DNA from 4 places in the Clostridium sp. 'White wine YQ' genome. Region 1 is predicted to be linked to each of the others. Evidence: riboswitches for the same ligand, from Rfam matches in the RefSeq annotation. Region 1 holds a riboswitch; each other region holds the start of a gene.
What was found. A riboswitch is a leader RNA that binds a small molecule or an ion and turns the genes downstream of it on or off. The one in region 1 is predicted to bind lysine.

Region 1 (5,409 bases):
TCCTCAATCTGCTTATCTTTTAGCATAGTCTTGAATTCATTATATTTTAACTGTTTAGTCATGAAAAGTGACTTAGAATAATTGAATGTTACTAATATAGAAATTGCTATTAGTCCATATATAAGTAAATATTTTAATTTCTTATTATCTTTAAACATAAATGTTCTTCACCCCATTTTTCTGTAGTTAGTTATTTTACAAACCCAAATCTATTAAATGGATACACTCTTAATTGAGCTTTTCCCTTTATATCCTTGCCATCTATAAATGGATTATTCCAATATCTTGCATCTTCTGAATTTGCTCTGTTATCTCCTAAAAAGAAAAACTTTCCTTCAGGTACTTTAAACTCTCCATCGTATGAAGATGGATATTTTACATAATCCTCATTTATTTTTTCATTGTTAATATATACTTCTCCGCCCTTTATTTTTACAGTATCTCCAGGAATTCCGATTAACCTTTTTATAAGTGTATCTCCTAGTTCACTAGAATAAAATACAATTATATCACCATGTTTTAAATTCTCTGGTTTATATACTCTTGTTACAAATAACTGATCATTTACTTGCAATGTTGGTTTCATTGACTCCGAAGGTATATATATCTTAAATAGTAAAAACTTATTTATTATTACTGTTGCAATAATAGCCAATACTATTGGAAATATCCAATCATATATAAATCTTTTAAAACCACTTATACTTTTTTGTTCAACTTCTGAGTTATTAGTATTATCCTCCATTATTCCTCCCATATTCCGTCTACTAATTTATTTATTTCTTCTTCTCTCTGTTTTGTTAAAATCTCATCAACAACATAAGATCCATCCTTACTAATTATAACTTTTCCACTTGCAATTTCTCCAAGGATTAAAGAAATATCAATATCTTTAAGTTCTCCTTCATCATTTTCACAAACAGCAAAGTCTCCTTCAATTCTATCAATTATATATTTCAAAATATTCTCCTTCTATAAAGATATTATTAAATAGTATATCATATTTGTATTATTTATTTTAACCTTAATAAAATAAAAAATCTATAAAGAATTTATAAAATATTAACCTAACTATTCAATATAAAAAAATAAATAAGATTCAGCTACAAAATAACTGAATCTTATTTGTATTATATTTCATTTCTTAATATATCTTCATAACTTTCTCTTTTACATATAACCCTAGCTTTTCCTTCCCTAACCATAATAACTGCAGGTCTAGGAATTTTATTATAGTTGTTTGCCATAGAATAACCATATGCTCCAGTAGAAAATACTGCTAATATATCTCCACTCTCAACCTTGGGTATAGATATATCATTAATAAGTATATCTCCTGACTCGCAACACTTACCTGCAATTGTTACCTCTTCATATTGTTCTTCCCCTAGTCTGTTTACAACCAAACAATTATATTCGGCTCTATATAATGCAGGTCTTATATTATCAGTCATACCACCATCTACTGAAACGTATTTTCTTACTTCTGGAATATCTTTAATTGAACCTATAGTATATAAAGTTGTACCAGCATTTGCTATTATTGATCTTCCTGGTTCAATTGATAAAGTTGGCATCTCAATTCCAAGCTTCGTACATACATCTTCTGCCTTATCGAGTATCGCTTTACAATACTCCTTGGTTTCTCTAGGTTCATCTCCTTCATTATAATAAACCCCGAATCCTCCACCTAAATCTAACTCAGGTATTTTAATTCCTAGTTCTTTTTGAGCCTTAAATAATAAGTTCAACATTATTTCTGTTGCATCTTCATATGGTTCTATTTCAAATATTTGAGATCCAATATGACAATGAAGCCCACTTAATTCAATGTTTTTGTAAGAAGATGCTGCTTTAATAGCTTCAAAAATCAGATCTCCAACTGGAGCAAATCCAAATTTTGAGTCTATTTGGCCAGTTTTTATATACTCATGGGTATGCGCTTCTATTCCTGGTGTTATTCTTAGATATATCTTCTGAACAATTCCGTATTCTTTAGCAATAGAATCTAATATCTCTAGTTCATATAAATTATCTACTACAAATCTCCCAACTCCATTGCTTATACCCATTTTTATCTCATCTACAGTTTTATTATTTCCATGAAAATAAATTTTTTCAGCTGGATATTCAGCCTTAAGTGCAGTAAATAATTCTCCACCAGATACTACATCTAAATATAGGCCTTCATCTCTAATTATTCTACACATTTCTAATGTTAAAAAAGCTTTTCCAGCATAAGCAACTCTATTTCCTGTCTCCGAACACTGAAAACTTTTATAGTAATCTCTACAATTATTTCTTACTAGTTCCTCATCAACTACATAAACTGGTGTTCCATATTCTTTATCTAAAATACTAGCTTCAACTCCTCCAATATATAGCTGATTGTTCTCAATTTGTGCTGTACCAAATAATTTCATCTTTATTCCCCCTTGTTTATTTGCCCCATAAAAAAATCGTCAAGGCGATTATGAGCCGTCGATTTTTTTCTCGCATCTGCCTTTCCAAACGCATGTGAGGAAAATTTGGCAGGCGACTAATTCTATTTTTTATTCTTTAGGTAGGTTTAGTTAATCCTTAGATTATAATTCAAACTTATAGTGTTATCCACAACTTTAAAATATTATAGATTCCTAAAGAAAAATAAAAGTCACAGAAAAATCTGTGACGGGTAGAGTTCTTTTGTATAGGGTATTGTAATTATTACAATAAAATCATCGTAATTAATTGCAATTAGCCTACCTTGTAGCTCTCCACATATAGTGACAATCATGAATATTTTCTATTCATGACCAGAGATAACTTCTGCCGTTGCTATCTCTTCGGCTATTTCTCCTTTCCTTAAAGATCGTCACTTGCCAGTTCCTTTTAAGTACTAATAGTAAATAGCTCCTCTACCCTAGGTATATATTATATTGTATTCAACTTGATGTTAATATGATAACATACTCCTTTTAGTTGTCAATAAAAATTTAAGAATTCCTATATCTATCCATTAAGCTACTCATTATATCTGCTCCGAGAGGTGGTGTATAAGTTATTGCATTTGCCCCAGCTCTTATTGTTTCTTCAACACTTTCTTCAGTTGGTCCTCCCGTTGCGATTACTGGGAATTCAGGAAATTGACTCCTAATTTTTCTTACAATTGTAGCTGTATCCTTACCACCTGAAACATTTAATATAGTTGCTCCTGATTCTATTCGCTCTTCTATATTCTCATTTTCAGATACAATTGTCACAATAATAGGTATATCAATAGTTTTTCTTATCTTACTTATTATCTCGTTTGATGTTGGGGCATTTAGTACTACTCCCATAGCACCTTTAAATTCAGCATCTAATGCTAAGTTAATAACTCTTTTCCCTTGAGTTATACCTCCGCCAACTCCACAAAATACAGGTACATCTGCTGCCATAACTAGAGCCTCAGTAATTACAGGTTGAGGTGTAAATGGGTACACTGCTATAATGGCATCCGCATTTGTATTTCTTATTATTGCAACATCTGTAGTAAATAATAATGATTTTATTCTCTTGCCAAATATCTTAATTCCGCTACAATTTCTAATAACTTGAGGCACCTCAATAACATGATTCCTTAAGGTTCCCTTAATCTCAGGTACAAACTTAGACTCTTTTTGTGACATACAATTACCTCCATGAAAATTTATTCTAAATATATTATAATACTAAAAATTTTAGTATAAAATATATTAACATTATCTTAAATAATTTGTAATATTTATCTTGATATCAAATATGAAACAAAAAAAGAGTTCCTACTTATTCAAGATACTCTTTTCAAATTATAAATACTAATATAAATGCAAATTAATATTAATAATTATATTTTTCTAGTATTTTTTTTACTACTTTTTTTCCTATAGCGTCTTCTTCCATCTGTGCCAATGCCTTTTCTAAAGGTATCCATTCTAAAGCTTCAACCTCAGATGATTTATTTATATCTCCACTCTTATATTTTGCCATAAAAGTTAACATTAATAGTTCTTTACCATATACAAAATCACTGCCTAAATATTCTATGTTCTCTATCTGTATCCCTGTTTCCTCCATAACTTCCCTTGCTACAGTTTGCTCTACAGTTTCATCTACTCCAACATATCCAGATACAAGCACTTTAGAATTTTTATATATATAACTTTGCTTCAATAATAAAATTTCTTTTTCCTTAATAACTGCTATTACGGCACAAGGCTTTGGTAAGTCAAAAAACAACGTATCATCGTGTTCGCAGAATGGTACTGCCCCTTCATCCCAACTATCTTTTAGTTCTAACTTTCTTCCACATAGTGGACAATATTTAAACTTCATTCTACCCACTCCCCAAACAACCTATAATTTTACTTCAATTTCCTTTAATATTTCAATTGATTTTTCTGTTACCTTACAAGAATATGCATAAATATCAACACCATTTTTATTTGCAAATTTTACTGCTTCTCCAAACTTAGAATCCATACTATAGTTTGGTGTAAAGCTCAGTATCTCCTCCATCTGAATCAAAAACATTATTCCAGCTCCGTTACCATTTTTCTTCGCTTCTATTAACTCTAAAACGTGTTTAGTTCCTCGCTCAGTCGGCGCATCTGGGAATGATGCTTTTCCATGGAGTTCAAGAGTAACTCCCTTTACCTCTAAATAATATACTTCACCTAAAGAATTTGTCAATCTAAAGTCAAACCTGCTACTTCCATAGAACTTTTCACTCTCTATAATCTCATAATTACTAAGCTCTTTAATAATTCTTTTTTGTAAGGCTTCTTTTACTACCTTATTAGGTATTTGAGAGTCTATATTTATTAGCTTACTTTCATCTTTGTACGCTGCAATTAAATCATATTTTGTCTTTCTACTTGGATTTAATTCTTCACGTAAAATAACTTTAGTATTAGGCTTTAATATTTCTCTGCACCTTCCAGTATTAGGAACATGTACTACTATCTCTTCTCCATTTAGCACTACTTTAGCATTAAATCTATTTGGCCTTTCTAAAAATACTCCCACTTCAATATTATTTTTAAATTCCATATTATCACCTTGATTTCATTTTGTGAATATCTTTCATCTGCTCTTATTTTATAATTTTCTTGTTTTTTTATCCACAATTATGTTTAATTAATTAACAGTTTATTAGTGTTTCCTTGTTGATTATTTAATTGTTATTCAAACTTCTAATGTTTATAATTCCTAAAGAGTAAAAAAATCGTCAAGGCGATTATGAGCCGTCGATTTTTTTCTCGCATCTGCCTTTCCAAACGAATGTGAGGAAAATTTGGCAGGCGACTAATTCTTTTTTTTACTCATTAGGGGAATCTATAGTTTTTCTATAGGAAACTTAATTTATTCATGCATAATAAGTTATTATTTAAACTTAAAACCCTATAG
Region 2 (5,409 bases), 1.7 Mb from region 1:
AACAAGCTGCAAAAGAATTACAAGAATATTTCGATGGAGGCAGAGAGATTTTTAGTGTTCCTCTTGAGCCAAAAGGTACGGAATTTCAGCAAAAGGTTTGGAATGCACTTAAAGAAATACCTTATGGTGAAACATGCAGTTATAAAAATATTGCAGAGAAGATTGGAAATATTAAGGCTTCTCGTGCAGTGGGAATGGCTAATAATAAAAATCCAATTCCTATAATTATTCCTTGTCATCGTGTTATAGGAGCAAATGGCAAATTAGTAGGTTATGCTGGTGGCTTAGGCATCAAAGAAAAATTACTGGAAATAGAAAGCAAGAGAACTGAATAAAATAATATTACATATAGGTGATTAATGTGAACAAGGAAATTAGAGAAACATTTTTTAGCTTAGCAGATGAAGAATATAAAAAATTTCAGAGTGGATTATGTCCAAACGTAGATAACATAATTGGTGTTAGGTTACCATATTTAAGAAAAATAGCAAGACAGCTAGCAAAGGGTGATTGGAAGTCTTATATTAATTCAGCTAAAGATGACTATTTTGAGGAAGTCATGCTTCAAGGAATGGTTTTAGGCTATGTAAAAGATGATGTGAATGAAATATTAAATTATATATCAAACTTTATACCTAAAATTGATAATTGGTCCGTTTGTGATAGCTTCTGTGTAGGATTGAAATTTACTAAGTTTAATCTGGATAAAGTTTTCTCATTTATAGAGTATTATTTAAAATCTAAAGAAGAGTTTGAAGTTAGATTTGGAATTGTAATGTTAATAGACTTTTATATTAGTGAAGAATATATAGATAAAGTGCTTATGTTATTAGATAACATAAAACATGAAGGGTATTATGCAAAAATGGGGGTAGCTTGGGCAGTTTCAATGTGTTATGTTAAGTTTCCAGTAAAAACAATGAAATATCTAAATAACAATACTCTTGATGATTTTACATATAATAAGGCATTGCAAAAAATTAGAGAGTCCTTAAAAGTCAGTAAGGAAACAAAAGATATTATAAGAAACATGAAACGAAAATAATAGGAGGAGTAAATGTCATTAAAAGAAGAGGAAAAATGGAATGCAGTAATTAATAATGATGAAAATTATGATGGAGTATTTTATTATGGAGTAAAAACTACAGGGATTGTTTGTAAGCCTTCTTGTAAATCAAAGGAACCATTAAGAGATAATGTAATGTTTTTTAATACTTTTGAAGAGGCAATTAATAAGAACTTTCGTCCATGTAAAAGATGTAGGCCAGATCTTTTGAATTTTAATCCAACTGAGGAACTTGCATTTAGGATTAAAAAATTATTTGATTCATATTATTCAAGTAATATAGAATTGGAAGAGAAATTAAAAGATTTAGGAGTAAGTCAGAATCATATGATTAAAGTTTTTTCTGATAAATTTGGTATTACACCAGTAAAATATATAAATGCACTTAGAATCGAGAAAGCACTAGCATTACTTGAGAATACAGACGATACCGTAATTAATATTGCATTTTTATGTGGATTTGAAAGCAATTCAAACTTTTATGGATTTTTTAAAAAACAAATAGGAATGACTCCAAGTGAGTATAGAAGTAGATTATAAATAATCTACTTATTTTTTTTGATAATTAATGGAAAGTAAGCTTTACATTCTGGAAAAATAATGCTATTATATATATGGAAAGTACACTTTCCATCAGAGGAGGTATATCTTTGGAAAATCGATTAGAAGAAATAAGAAAAGAACGAGGAATTAAGCAAGAAGAACTTGCAGAAGCATTAGAAGTTTCAAGGCAAACAATAGGTTCATTAGAAAATGGACGATATAATCCATCTATAGTACTAGCCTTTAAAATAGCAAGATATTTTGAAATGAAAATCGAAGATATTTTTATATATGAGGAGGAAGAGAAATGAAAAATAAAAGAAATCTTTTGGATTTAGTATTATTGATTTTAGGCATTTCAATGTTACTTTTAGGCAAATTTATACTAACAGATGAAAATGTGAAAAGTATTTCAGGGATGTGTCTTGGATTTGGGTCAGCATTTTTTGTACTAGGAATAGGAAATTTAATTGGAAATTTTACAACATCTCGATTAGAAGATGAAAAAGTTAAAAAATTTAAGGATATTGAGGTTAATGATGAGAGAAATATTATAATAAAAGAAAAATCAGGTTATATGGCAAGCAAGATAATGAATTATATTATCTGCATACTTGTTTTAGCGTTAGGGTTTATGAATGTAGATAAATTAATCATATTTCTAGTTATCTCATTACTTTTAGTAGAAGTAGTATTATTTATAGGTTTCTCAAATTACTATTCAAAAAGAATGTAATTTGTGTTTGTATTATAAAATTCTTGGTGGAGTAAAAACTCCACCTTTTAAATTCTAGGCAAAACACATTAATGTAAAAAATATACAAACATGGGTTGACTTAGAAGAATCCATAAGGTAAACTTATTCTATAATTTAATATAACCTCACTTATGTAGGTGAGGTAGAGGCGCGATACTTAACAGTTTTTAGAGAAGTTTGAGAAGCCATGATACTAAAAAGAAGGAAATATCGCCGAAGCTTATAATATTCTCAGTATTATTTGCTGGGTCTGCAGTTAAGAGCTGCAGGACTGTCTCAATAAACATCCCAGTTTATTGAGTTGTGCTATCTCATTTGGGAAAGGGAGGGATTAAGGGCAAATACGCTTATTGCGATCTGAGTTCATCTCAGATCTTTTTTTATTCTTAATTAGAAACAAAGGTAGCAGTGAAGCTATTTAAAAGATAAAGATAAATTAAAAGAAGTGAAAGGGGAAGGGAATATATGAAGAAAAAACTATCTGTACTATTGACAGCAGTACTGTGTATAGCTGCATTAGGTATTACTGGGTGTGGGACAAGCAAAACAAAAGAAACAAGTTCCAAAGAAGAAACATTTAAGGTTGGACTTGAAGCTGGCTATGCACCATTTAACTGGACTCAAATGGATGATTCAAACGGAGGAGTTCAAATCGATGGCAGTGCAGAATATGCTGGGGGTTATGATATAGAAATAGCAAAAAAGATTGCTCAAGGGCTAGGTAAAAAGTTAGTTATAGTAAAAACAGAATGGGATGGTCTTGTACCAGCATTAACTTCAGGTAAAATTGATGCTATTATTGCAGGAATGTCTCCAACAGCAGAACGTAAGCAAACAATTGATTTTTCAGATAATTATTATAAATCAAATTTGGTTATGGTTGTAAAGAATGGTGGAAAGTATGATGGTGCAACCTCAATTCAAGATTTTAAAGGTGCTAAAATTACTGCACAGTTAAATACATTTCATTACACTGTAATCGATCAAATACAAGGAGTTAGTAAACAGCCAGCTATGGATAACTTTCCAGCTATGAGAGTTGCACTTGAATCAGGAATGATTGATGGTTATGTATCTGAACGTCCTGAAGGTGTTAGTGCTGAAACAGCAAATAACAATTTTAAGATGGTAGAATTTAAAACTGGATTTAAAACATCGGATGATGATACAGCAATTGCAGTAGGGGTAGTTAAGGGAAGTGATTTAACTACAAAGATAAATGAAGTTTTATCAGGTATCTCAGAAGATGAGCGTACAAAAATTATGGATACTGCAATAAAAAATCAGCCTGCAGCAAAGTAATAATTATTATAAACCGAGTGCAGTTAATGTAGTCGGTTTTTTAATGTTTTAGAGGTTTAAGATGGAAAGGGGAGAAAATATGAGTTCGGATTGGATAATTAGAATTATATCTCAAAATGGGCCAATGTTTATTCGCGGTGCAGGAATTACATTATTAATATCCGTAATTGGAACTATATTAGGTTCAATTATAGGTTTATTTGTAGGAGTTGTTCGTACTATTCCAATGCCTCAAAAAGGCGTAAAAAGGTACTTATTAAAATTGATTAATATCGTCTTTTCAATTTATATTGAATTTTTTAGAGGGACACCAATGATTGTGCAAGCTATGGTAATATACTATGGTTCCGCACTAGCTTTTGGGATAAATATGAATAGATTTTATGCAGCAATTTTTATAGTTTCAATTAATACAGGTGCATATATGTCTGAGATTGTTCGTGGAGGAATTGTTTCAATTGATAAGGGGCAATTTGAGGCAGCTAATGCAATTGGAATGAATCATATACAAACAATGTTAAACGTTATTTTACCACAAGTAATTAGAAATATCTTACCAGCTACAGGAAATGAGTTTGTAATTAATATAAAGGACACCTCGGTACTTAATGTTATTTCAGTAACAGAACTATATTTTCAAACCAAATCAATTGCAGGAAATAACTTTAGATATTTTGAATCGTTTTTCGTTGCCTGCGTTATCTATTTTGTTATGACTTTTACAGTAACAAGAATACTACGTTTTATAGAAAGAAAATTAGACGGACCAGAAAACTATATAATGTATGCAAATCAGATGCAAGTAGAAACTCCAGAAGATATAGTTCAAAGAACTAGGAATAATTATGATGATAGATTTTAAAGAAGGGAGAGTATTTGATGGAAAAAGTAATAGATATCAGACATCTAAGCAAATCCTTTGGAACACATGAAGTGCTGAAAGATATAGACTTTTCAGTGAAAAAGGGAGAAGTAATATGTATTATAGGCTCTTCCGGTTCAGGAAAATCAACTCTTTTACGATGTATAAATCTATTAGAGAGACCCAGTGGAGGAGAAATTATATATAAAGGTGAGGATATATTAGATGATAAACATAACATAAATAGATATCGAACCAAATTAGGAATGGTGTTTCAGCAATTTAATTTGTTTAACAATCATAATGTTTTACGTAATTGCACAGTCGGACAAATGAAAGTGTTAAAACGTACAAGAGAGGAAGCAGAAAAAGTTGCAGCAAAATATTTGAAAGTTGTAGGAATGGAGCAATTTATTAACGCTAAACCTAAGCAATTATCGGGAGGACAAAAACAAAGGGTAGCTATAGCAAGAGCTCTTTCCATGGAACCAGATGTTATGCTTTTTGATGAACCTACTTCAGCGCTAGATCCTGAGATGGTTGGTGAAGTGTTAAAGGTTATGAAGGAACTTGCTGAATTGGGCCTTACTATGCTTATAGTAACTCATGAAATGGGATTTGCAGAGGAGGTTTCAGATAGAGTAGTCTTTATGGATAAAGGTGTAATTGCAGAAGAAGGAAATCCAAAAGAAATATTCAAAAATCCTAAAAAAGAACGTACAAGGGAATTTTTAAAAAGAACTCTAAGAAATTACGAATAGAGTAACTATTATTTAAAAGTTGTGTATTATGTACTAAGTAGAACAATAATTTATAAATGTAACATCGTATGTAGTGAAGATGTTTGGTTGCTTTATGAATTTAAGTATTGGGAGTGTT
Region 3 (5,409 bases), 2.2 Mb from region 1:
ATTCAAATATACTAGCTCTTCTTCAAAGCAATTCATCTAATGGAGATCCTATAGATACAAATATTTTGGGACAATATGAATCAATAGAAAATGGTACATATAAAAATTCTGTTTCAAGTATACTAAATACAAACCCTTATGATATGTATAGCAGTGTGGATACCCTTACTTCAGGAACATCAGATAATTCAGGCAACTACATAAATTCTAACGTATAACATATTTCAATAAGTAACTAAGATATAAGAAAGATTTTCTCGTATTTTAGTTACTTTTTTCTTAATTATGTCAAAAATAAATGAATGTATAAATTATCATGATATAATACATAGGTATATTAAAATAAATGGAGGCAATAACAATGGGATTAAGCGCTGATAATATTATAATAGCCTTGGTAGCTATCGTATTTTTATTTTTGGCAATAAAATTTATAAGAGGAGTAATAAAAGGAATTATAGTAGTATTATTGATATTAACCTTAGGTGTAAGTGCTTATAATATTTTTATTACAAAAAAATCTATAGGCTACGAAGTAAACAGATATAAGACAGATTATTTATATTTTAAGAGCATTAGCTCAATTTCCTCTCATGCAATAGAAAATATAGATGCTATTAAAGAAGGAAAAAACATTAAAGAAAATACTGATGAACTTATAATACTTAAAAATCATGCAGAGACATTAGAACATAGTAGTGAAATAAATGGAATACATAATAACTATATTAGGGGACTAGATACGGTGATTGTTGCAGCAAAAGGATATAAAACTGCTAATGAAGCTAAAGAGCAAGCAGATAAGTTACAAGAGGCTTCAAACTCACTGAATATAAGTTTGAAGGATATATTAAGTGGACAATAGAAACGTTGAAGAAGTTAAAATTATGGAAATGACAGTTTTATTAATTTTTGAAATTTGATATAATTTTAATAATATTTAAGAAAAGGAAGATGAAGATGAAAGATAATTTTTTTGTTAAAACTCATGGCTTGGGGAATGAATACATAGTTTTAGAAGAAGATAGAATTGATTTCACTCTTATTGATAGGGCTATTAAAAGAATTTGTAATGTTAATTTTGGTATAGGTTCTGATGGAATTTTACTTAAAGTAAAATCAGAAAAAGCTGATTTTGGATTAAGAATATATAATCCAGATGGCTCAGAAGCTGAAAAAAGTGGCAATGGTTTAAGAATATTTTGCAAGTATATTTATGATTATGGTTTTACTAATAATGAAGTTTTCACAGTTGAGACAAAAGGTGGAATAGTTAAGGCTAATATTGTTGAAACATCTAATTCAAAGGCCAAATTAATTACAGTTGATATGGGAAAAGCAATTTTTAAAGCAAGTGATATTCCTACAAACTTTAAAAGTGAAGAAGTTATAGGTGAAAAAATCACACTTAATAATAAGGAATTTGAAATAAATTGTGTTTCCTTAGGAAATCCACATTGTGTAATAATAAAAGAGGAGTTAGACATTGATGAAATAAAAACCTTTGGGCCATTAATTGAGAATTACAAGGAGTTTCCAAATAGAATTAATACTCAATTTGCAAAAGTGATTTCTAAGGATGAGGCTCAAATACTAATATGGGAAAGAGGAGCTGGATTTACGCTAGCTTCAGGAAGTTCTTCTTGTGCAGTTGCCTCTGTTTTAAGAAAAAGAGGATTAATTAATGATAAAGTTAAAATAAAGATGCTAGGTGGAGAACTAATTATTGAAATTGATGACAACTGGAATGTAAGAATGACAGGGGAAGTTAGAGAAATCGCAAAAGGAAATTTAAGTTCAGAACTTGTTGAAGATTTAAATAAATAATATATATTTAAAGCATTATGTAAGTAGTGGGAAAGAACTATAAAAATAGTCTTTCCCATTTTTTGTATAAGAAGATTGATTACTTATTTATCAGAAATTTTTACAACAAGTTTAGCTAATGTATTTCTATCATTTTCATCAGCTGCATCCCACAATTCTTTAAGAAGCCTTTCCTCATGATTTCGTGGATCTACGTTATTTGAAAGAAATGTACCTACCTTTTCAGCAACTCCAGTAATAGTTTTATCAGAAAGTCCTACAGTTTCGCCAGCATCAATAGCTTTACCTAAGGTAGCTTTCCAAGAATCCCAGTCTTTTAATGTATCCATGTTATAAAACCTCCCTAAACTATTATTTACTCTATTATTATTTATAATTTTCAAATAAACTATGTAAAAATAAACCCTTGATAAATGTTAAATATAAAGGTATAATTAACAAAAAAGTTAATATTTTTTGAGATAGAGGCGCGATGTTTAAAAGTACCATTACTGAGGTAAGCACATAGATGTTTTGGAAAAGGAACCATCGCCGAAGTGTATAGCTGATGCTTTAAGGCTATATTGCTGGTTTTGTATAAAATATATGCAAGACTGTCACAAGTTTTTGTGGAGTGCTATACATGGAAATTTATTCGATTAAATAAATTAAGAATAATTTAACCTTGGTATTCTCCAAGGTTTTTTTTAATTTTAGGAGGTATATTATGTCAGTTCAAGGAGTTTTTGTCCCATTAATAACGCCATTTAAAAATGATGAATTAGATTTAGTATCATATAAGAAAATGGTAGAGTATTATCTAGCTAAAGGTGTTAGTGGTTTTATGCCATTAGGAACAACTGGAGAAAGTCCAACTATTGAGGATAAGGAATATGAAACTATAGTAGAAAAAACAATGGAATATGTTAATAATGCAGTTCCAGTATATTTTGGTTTAGGTGGAAACAATACTAAAAAGGTTAAGGAAAAATTAAAGATAGTTGAAAAATATAATGTAGATGGTATATTATCAGTTTCACCATATTATTCAAGACCTGATCAAAGGGGAATATATGAACATTTTAAGAGTATTTCTGAAGCAACTGATTTAGATATAATTTTATATAATATTCCATATAGAACTGGTAGAAATATTGAGAATAGTACTATTTATAAATTAGCTGAATTAAAAAATATTGTAGGAATAAAAGATGCATCAGGAGATATAAAGCAAACTACAGATCTTCTTATTAATCCGCCAAAGGATTTTTCAATTTTGACAGGTGAAGACAGCTTTTTCTATACTACACTAACCCTTGGAGGACATGGTGGAATATTGGCTTCATCTCATCTTCATACAGAAAGCTTTATAGAGGTATATAATAAGGTTAAAGAAAATAACCATGAAGAAGCTTTAAGAATATGGAAAGAACTATATCAATTTGTTCCTATGCTATTTGCGGAACCTAATCCAGCACCACTTAAATATATTTTAAATAAGATAGGATTAATTGAATCCCCAGAACTAAGACTTCCACTCACTCAAATAAGCGATGAATTAAAAGAAAAATTAAACGAAATTTTAAAATTAAAATAAAAAATTAGGGAGATCAAAGAAAATAACTTTTTGCTCTCCTTTTTTTTACTCAATTACCTCTAAGTTATTATTTTATTATTCTTAAATTTGCTCAAAATAATCATGAGGTGATTATATGAAAAAGTTTATTTCAGTAATATTAAGTTTTTCAATTTTAAGTTTTACTGTAATAGGTTGTCAAAAAGGAACTTCTCCAATTAAACCACAAGTAGTTCCTAATCAATCTGGCGGAAATGATACAACAGGAGATACAACTGGTACAACAGGAGATCAAAATAATACAAATGGTACATTGAATCAGCCTAATACAAATCCAGGGGATGGAAATGTACAAAATACAAATCCTCCAAACTCAAATAATAATCCAAAACCTCCAACTAATAATAATATTCCTGAAGGAACTAATCCATCAGGAAACCCTAATACTCCTAACAGTGGAAACCCAGGTGTTACTACTGGAGATGTTGTAAATGATATATTAACAAATACAAATGCAGAAAGAACAAAACAAGGACTACAACCACTTAAGCTTAATGCAGGAGTATCAAAATTAGCAGCAATGAAAGCTAGAGATATGTATGATAAAAACTATTTTTCTCATACATCACCAACTTATGGAGATCCAGGACAAATGCTTACTAATAATGGATTTAAATATGCAACTATGGGTGAGAATATATACACATCTACAGGAATGACACCAAATGGTGCAAATACTGTAACTCAATGGATGAATTCTCCTGGACATAGAGCAAATATACTTAACAGTGCATTTAAAGAAATAGGAATAGGAATATATTATAGTAATGGTAGATACTATGCTACTCAAATGTTCTATACACCTCAATAGAAGAGGAAAAACTCGAAGTCTTCGAACTAACTGAGGTATTTAATAATATATTTTTAGCTAAAAGTAGAAAACAGATAGAAATATCTGTTTTTTACTTTTTATAAAACACATCAGGTAATTTGTGGTATAATCTTATAAATATTATTAACTAAGGAGGAAATTACATGAGTGACAGAAACGTAGTTTTATATATAGCAATGAGCTTAGATGGCTATATAGCAACAAAAGAAGATGATATTAGCTGGCTATCACAGGTTGAAGTGGATGGAGAAGACTATGGATATGCAAAGTTTATAGACAGAATAGATACTGTAATAATGGGCAGAAAGACTTATGATAAAGTATGTTCTTTTGGAATTGAGTTTCCTCATAAAGATAAAAAATGCTATATAATTTCTAGAAAGAAAAAAGAATCTAATGGGGTTGAATACTATTCTGGAGATATAAAGAAGCTTATAGAAGAATTGAAAAATAAAGATGGAAAGGATATTTTTGTTGACGGAGGAGCTGAAGTAGTAAATGAAATTCTTAGGGAAAATCTTTTTGATGAATATATAATATCTATAATTCCAATATTATTGGGAGATGGAAAGAGGCTATTTCAAGATGGGCGTCCTACTAAGGAAGTTCTATATGTAGGAAGTAAGTCTTATTTTTCTGGGCTAGTACAAGTACATTATAAAAATAAGTAAAATAAAAATAACCTAAGGTTATCTTTTAGGTTATTTCTCTAGTCAACGGTTTCTAAACATTCATTTATAAGTTCAGAAGAATATTTAATTTGAACTTCCATAATTTTCACTCCTTTCAGTATCCTACAGACTATTCTATCACTTATAAATAAATTATCAACCAAAATTTAGCTATTTTAACATAGATATCAAAAAATAAATAATTAAAGAAGGGAAGAGTATGAGCAAAATATATGATATATTAAATAATTTGAATATTACCTTTGATGAATATAAGCATAAAGCAGTATTCACAGTAGAGGAAACTAAGGAAATACCAATGAAAATTCCAGGCCAGCATTGTAAGAACTTATTTTTGAAGAATAGAAAAGGGGATCAATATTATTTACTTATAGTTGATGATAGTAAGAGAGTTGATATAAAACATATAACAAATGAGATAAATGAAAAGTCACTTTCTTTTG
Region 4 (5,409 bases), on a different contig from region 1:
TTTCCTATAGTTAAAATATACTTCTTTAGGTATCTATCCATATCTAAACTCATGATAAGCTTAATATCTTTTTCATTCATTCCCTTAGCTTCTAAAACCTTTTTCTTTTCTTCAAGAGCATCATAAAAATTATAATTTGATTTTTCTTCTGTTTCCCATGTATTTATTCCACTGGATGTAAACTTTAATGCATCTTCATTTAAAAACTTATCTACTTCTTCTTTATTATTTTTATATTTTAAAGCGCCTTTAATTATATAGTCCGGAAGATCTTGACTGTTTATATATAAGGATTCTTCACGATTTAGCATATTATTTAAAAAAGCTTTTGCGCAACATAGTTTTATATCACTTTTTAGTTGCCCTATATTATTAGGACAATCATATAATAATAATGCCTTAAGGGTGTTAGATGTTACAGTAATATCTGTTTTTATGCATTTAGCTTCATTCTTCAAAAAGGTTTTTATCAAATCATATCGTTCTTCTAGACTTCTTTCTCTAAGTGACGGCAACTTTATTGTCATAGGAATTCTTCTAGTAAAAGTTTTTAACAACCCTGATTGTGTATTCTCTGTTGTTGCACATATAATTAAAACCTTTATGTTGTTTTCAAATTGTGTTTCTCCGAGCTTCCTATATACACCTTTATCAATTATATAGAAAAGCATTTCCTGTCCTTCAGGTGGGAGTCTATGTACTTCATCTAAAAATAAAATCCCTCCATTAGCTTTTTCAATAAGTCCGTCCTTGTCTTTATCTGCACCAGTATATGATCCTTTTTTAACGCCAAACAGTTGAGCCATTAATAGCTGTGGATTATTAGAATAATCTGCACAGTTAAATGTTACAAAGGGACTATCATCCTTGAACTTTCCTATTTCTTTAGCATACTTAAACATTGTTTCTGCAAACATAGATTTACCTGTCCCAGTTTCTCCAAACAAAATAGTATGAAGCCCATCCGGTGGATACACTATCGCTGATTTAGCTTGCAATATTGAGTTTCTAAGAGAAATGCCCGTCCCTAATACATTTTCAAATACATCTACACTTGTTTTACTATATTTAGAGATTGATTCATCTAACACCTTGTACAATACAGGCTTTCCTTCAATTTTCTCTACTCTTCCATGACTATATAGTTTATTAAGGTCACTTGATGCATTTGTTCTTTGTATCTCTAAAGTTTTAGAAAGCTCTATGGCTGATATTCCTGTTATATTTCCTCCACTTTTATATTGCCTTAAACAAAGCTCATATAAAGTTTTATATACCTTATCTATCCTTTTCATAAAATGATACACCCTTACTATGAATGAATTTTTCTCAAAAATATTACTAATAGAAAAATTATATAACATATTTAAACATTTACACAACTTATGTTTAAACATGATTATATCTTAAAATAAATTAAGACGTCTCAGTATGCATATTGCGTACTAAGACGTCCATCCCTAAAAATCTATTGTTTTTTATGTTTACTTATTATTTATTACGTATTGTTCTAATCTAATGTTATAGTAGTTTATCCAACTGACTCTTCTAATTCTTGTGGTTCAACATTTTCGAACTCTACATCCTCTAACTTAACTACCTTTGTTTTATATTTTAATTTATAAATAATCCAAATTCCTAAGAATAAAGGAAGACCTATATATGAAGAAATTAGTCCACCCCAATCAATATTTTCAGCTTCAATATAGCTAACTCCTTGTCCTAAAACAACAATGCTACATAAAGCTAGTGCTAGTATTGGTCCTATTGGGAATAACTTTGCTTTATATTTTAATTTACTCATGTCTTGCTTCTGTGCAACATATGCTCTTCTAAAACGGAAATGACAAAGTGCTATACCAAGCCAAGCTACAAAGCCTGCTAAACCTGATGCTGCAACTAACCATACATATACTGTACTTTCAGCATATATACCAGTTAAGAAACAAGCAGCTGCTACTAAAGTTGTTAAAAGCACTGCATTTATAGGAACACCTTTTGAATTAACTTTACCTAACCACTTAGGTGCCATGCCTTCTTTAGCCATAGCAAATAGCATTCTGCTAGATGCATACATACCTGAATTTCCACAAGAAAGTACAGAAGTTAATATGACTGCATTCATTAATGATGCTGCTGCTGCGATTCCTGCTTTTTCAAATATTAGTGTAAATGGGCTTGTTTCAACTCCAGCTTGAGTATAAGGAATAATTGCTCCAACTACAAAGATTGTACCTATATAAAATATTAATATTCTCCAAAATACAGAATTAATAGCTTTCGGAATAGTTTTTTCTGGATTTTCACTTTCTCCTGCTGCTACCCCTATAAGTTCAGTTCCTTGGAATGAAAAACCAGCTATTAAGAATATCATAAATATTGATTTAAATCCGCCAACAAATGGTGCTCCATCAACAGTGAAATTCTTGAATCCAACCGCATTTCCTCCAAGAATTCCTAAGATAGTTGCAACTCCTATAACTAAAAATACTATTACAGTAACTACCTTAATTCCAGCAAACCAGAATTCAGATTCTCCATAAGACTTTGCTGATAATATGTTTAATGCAACTATTATAACTAAGAATATTGCACTCCATAATACTGCTGGTACATTTGGAAACCAAAACTTCATTAATAACGATCCGGCAACTAATTCTGCTGCTACTGTTATTGCCCAGTTATACCAATAATTCCAACCAAGAGCAAAGCCTAATGCTGGATCAACAAATTTAGTTGCATATACACTAAATGATCCTGATACAGGCATGAATGTTGCCATTTCTCCTAAACTTGTTATTAGGAAGTATACCATAACTGCGATGCATCCATAAGCTACTAATGCTCCACCAGGTCCAGCTTGATTAATTGTTGCTCCTAATGCAACGAATATACCAGTTCCAATTGAACCACCTAAGGCTATCATATTTAAATGTCTTGCCTTTAAACTTCTTTTAAGTTCTTGATTATTTCCCTCTATTTGAGAATTTGAGTTACTCATTTTGTCCTCCTTAAAAATAATTTTCTTTTAAAAATTAAAAAAACCCTGAGCATTCACTCAGGGCATCAATATATTCATACATAAAGGTAAATACGAAAATATATTAAACACGCATCAGTGATAGCTCTCCACAAAATAATTTGTGACAGTCTTGCACATATTTTATGCAAGCCCAGCATTACAATCTTAAAGCATTGATTGTACACTTCGGCAAAGTTTCCTTTAGAATTGCTTCATTGTGCTTACCTCAGCAATTTTACTCTTAAACTTTGCGCCTCTATCTAGACTATATTGTTTTAACTTCCAACTTATTATATACTTCGACATTGTGATTGGTCAATAGTAATTTTTACAATTCATTAATTTCTTAGATTTTATAAAAATTCTATCTTTATCTTTCATTTACTATTCTTTTCGCCAACTTTCAAGGTTTTGAATCTTTATAGATAAATATTAAAATTCATGAAAATTGTTATTTATTTTGTATATTTTTAATATTTACTATACCTGCCATTAATGCTACATTATATATAATGAGTTACACAGTATATTTACATATTCTAAAATAAAAGGGGAGAATTATATGAGAAAATCTAGTTTTTATTATAATAAAGGCTTATTAACTAAAAATTCTATAATTTTGGGTTCTGGTTTGATTGCACTTACAGTGCTTAGTATCATATTTTATCTACAATCAAAAAGCAGTTTTTTTATTTTTTATCTTTTAGTCACTTATGCTATTTTTCTTCCTGGAATCTTAAGTTCTTCAGGAGTTCTTATAAGAAAAAGCTGTGAATTTGTTATTATCGAGGATTCAAATATAACAATAAATACTATAGGTATTTCAAAAAAACAATTTACTGTAAATGAGATTAAAGAAATAGCTACTGACAAAGATAAAATAAAAATTAGATATAAAAAAAATAAAACTTTTATAGTTAGAGCAAGATATATGGACTCTTATGATAATTTCAAAAAATTAAGTAAGACCTTAACTCAATTAAGTCCACGTAAATAATGTATTTAAAAGGCTAATTAAAATCTGTTTGAAAGATTTTAATTAGCCTTTTATGGTTTTTATAGATAACTTAATTTATTCTTTAATATTGAACATTTTTTAAGCACAATCCTTTAGCTTGAGCTATAGGTCCGGCTTCAGCTCTTTTCTTCTCATCTAATATTCTTTCTACATCCTTATCGTTAAGCTTTCCCACCCCAACTTCTAATAGGGTTCCTACAATGATTCTTACCATATTCCATAAGAAACCATTGCCATTTACCTCTACTTCAATCATTCCATCATTTTCAGTTATATTAATATAATTAATAGTTCTTACTGTTGATTTAGAATTGGATTTTAAACTTGTAAAGCTTTGAAAATCGTGAGTCCCAATTAAAACTTCTGATGCTTTTTTCATATCATCTAAATTTAATTTTTCATTTGAATGATATGCATATTTTCTATTAAATACATTTCTAAACCTATCATTATATATTCTATATACATAAGTCTTTGATTTGACATTATATCTTGCATGAAATCTTTCTGTTGTATCTTTCATACTTCTAACAACTATATCTTCTGGCAAATATTCATATAAATAATCAAGCATTTCATCTATAGACATATTACTATTAGTACGGAAATTAGCTACATAGTTTTCCGCATGTACGCCTGAATCAGTTCTTCCACAACCTATTACTTGAATTTCCTCTCCTGTCATTTTAGATAAAACAGATTCAATTTTTTCTTGTATAGTTGGCGAATTTTCCTTCTGTCTTTGCCATCCTTTATATCTTGTTCCATCATATTGTATTAATATTTTTAAATTTCTCATATGTTTCCACCTTTAATTTTTTATTAATATCTGTAATTTTACATTTAAATTATATCCATATGTTTTGAATAAATCCATCAATTTTCATATTAATAAAATAGCAGAGATAAATTATTTTTAATTCATTAAATATATTTTCAAATAATATATTTATAGAAGCTTACCTTTTATAGGGTCTTAAGTTCAACTAATAACTTATTTATGTGGTAATAAATTAAGTTACCTATAAAAAATCCTATACATATTGTAATAAGCGTATTGGAGATTATAAAATGCAGAATTTTAAAATTGGTAGTAAAATGCTTCTATTTTATTCTAATCAAGATAGCGATAAAACAAAGTCTATATGGAATAAGCAAATAAAAGGTTTCGAACTTTATGAATTATTCTGGATTCTTATCTTATTTAGTATCGGTGGTTTTTTGATAGAAAGTTTTTGGTGTTTTATAAAAAATGGATATATAGAGAGCAGAAAAGGACTTATCTTTGGTCCCTTCTGCCCCATATATGGTGTTGGTGCAGTTGTTTTTCTCTTCTTACTCAATTCCTTTAGAACAAATATACTTAAAT

Region 2: linked by a shared signal. The riboswitch ahead of PTZ02_RS03780 (transporter substrate-binding domain-containing protein) and the one ahead of lysA (diaminopimelate decarboxylase) in region 1 are both predicted to bind lysine.
Region 3: linked by a shared signal. The riboswitch ahead of dapA (4-hydroxy-tetrahydrodipicolinate synthase) and the one ahead of lysA (diaminopimelate decarboxylase) in region 1 are both predicted to bind lysine.
Region 4: linked by a shared signal. The riboswitch ahead of PTZ02_RS15520 (amino acid permease) and the one ahead of lysA (diaminopimelate decarboxylase) in region 1 are both predicted to bind lysine.

Annotation. Positions count from the first base shown of each region.
Region 1 covers NZ_JAQYUU010000001.1:2,451,076-2,456,484, forward strand. Annotated here, with positions in the region: gene ftsH (ATP-dependent zinc metalloprotease FtsH) at 1-158, opposite strand, end outside; gene lepB (signal peptidase I) at 191-745, opposite strand; gene PTZ02_RS12130 (DUF3006 domain-containing protein) at 745-960, opposite strand; gene lysA (diaminopimelate decarboxylase) at 1,131-2,423, opposite strand; lysine riboswitch at 2,742-2,908, opposite strand; gene PTZ02_RS12140 (hydrolase) at 2,976-3,650, opposite strand; gene PTZ02_RS12145 (NAD(+) diphosphatase) at 3,841-4,335, opposite strand; gene sfsA (DNA/RNA nuclease SfsA) at 4,357-5,052, opposite strand.
Region 2 covers NZ_JAQYUU010000001.1:775,268-780,676, forward strand. Annotated here, with positions in the region: gene PTZ02_RS03755 (methylated-DNA--[protein]-cysteine S-methyltransferase) at 1-335, shown strand, start outside; gene PTZ02_RS03760 (DNA alkylation repair protein) at 362-1,045, shown strand; gene PTZ02_RS03765 (bifunctional transcriptional activator/DNA repair enzyme AdaA) at 1,058-1,606, shown strand; gene PTZ02_RS03770 (helix-turn-helix transcriptional regulator) at 1,717-1,920, shown strand; gene PTZ02_RS03775 (hypothetical protein) at 1,917-2,345, shown strand; lysine riboswitch at 2,502-2,683, shown strand; gene PTZ02_RS03780 (transporter substrate-binding domain-containing protein) at 2,832-3,668, shown strand; gene PTZ02_RS03785 (amino acid ABC transporter permease) at 3,748-4,530, shown strand; gene PTZ02_RS03790 (amino acid ABC transporter ATP-binding protein) at 4,548-5,291, shown strand.
Region 3 covers NZ_JAQYUU010000001.1:288,702-294,110, forward strand. Annotated here, with positions in the region: gene PTZ02_RS01355 (hypothetical protein) at 1-218, shown strand, start outside; gene PTZ02_RS01360 (hypothetical protein) at 362-865, shown strand; gene dapF (diaminopimelate epimerase) at 961-1,827, shown strand; gene PTZ02_RS01370 (DUF3243 domain-containing protein) at 1,911-2,156, opposite strand; lysine riboswitch at 2,282-2,454, shown strand; gene dapA (4-hydroxy-tetrahydrodipicolinate synthase) at 2,534-3,403, shown strand; gene PTZ02_RS01380 (CAP domain-containing protein) at 3,519-4,253, shown strand; gene PTZ02_RS01385 (dihydrofolate reductase family protein) at 4,418-4,945, shown strand; gene PTZ02_RS01390 (prolyl-tRNA synthetase associated domain-containing protein) at 5,166-5,409, shown strand, end outside.
Region 4 covers NZ_JAQYUU010000005.1:281,246-286,654, forward strand. Annotated here, with positions in the region: gene PTZ02_RS15515 (sigma 54-interacting transcriptional regulator) at 1-1,295, opposite strand, end outside; gene PTZ02_RS15520 (amino acid permease) at 1,532-3,001, opposite strand; lysine riboswitch at 3,115-3,289, opposite strand; gene PTZ02_RS15525 (hypothetical protein) at 3,585-4,019, shown strand; gene truA (tRNA pseudouridine(38-40) synthase TruA) at 4,102-4,839, opposite strand; gene PTZ02_RS15535 (putative ABC transporter permease) at 5,112-5,409, shown strand, end outside.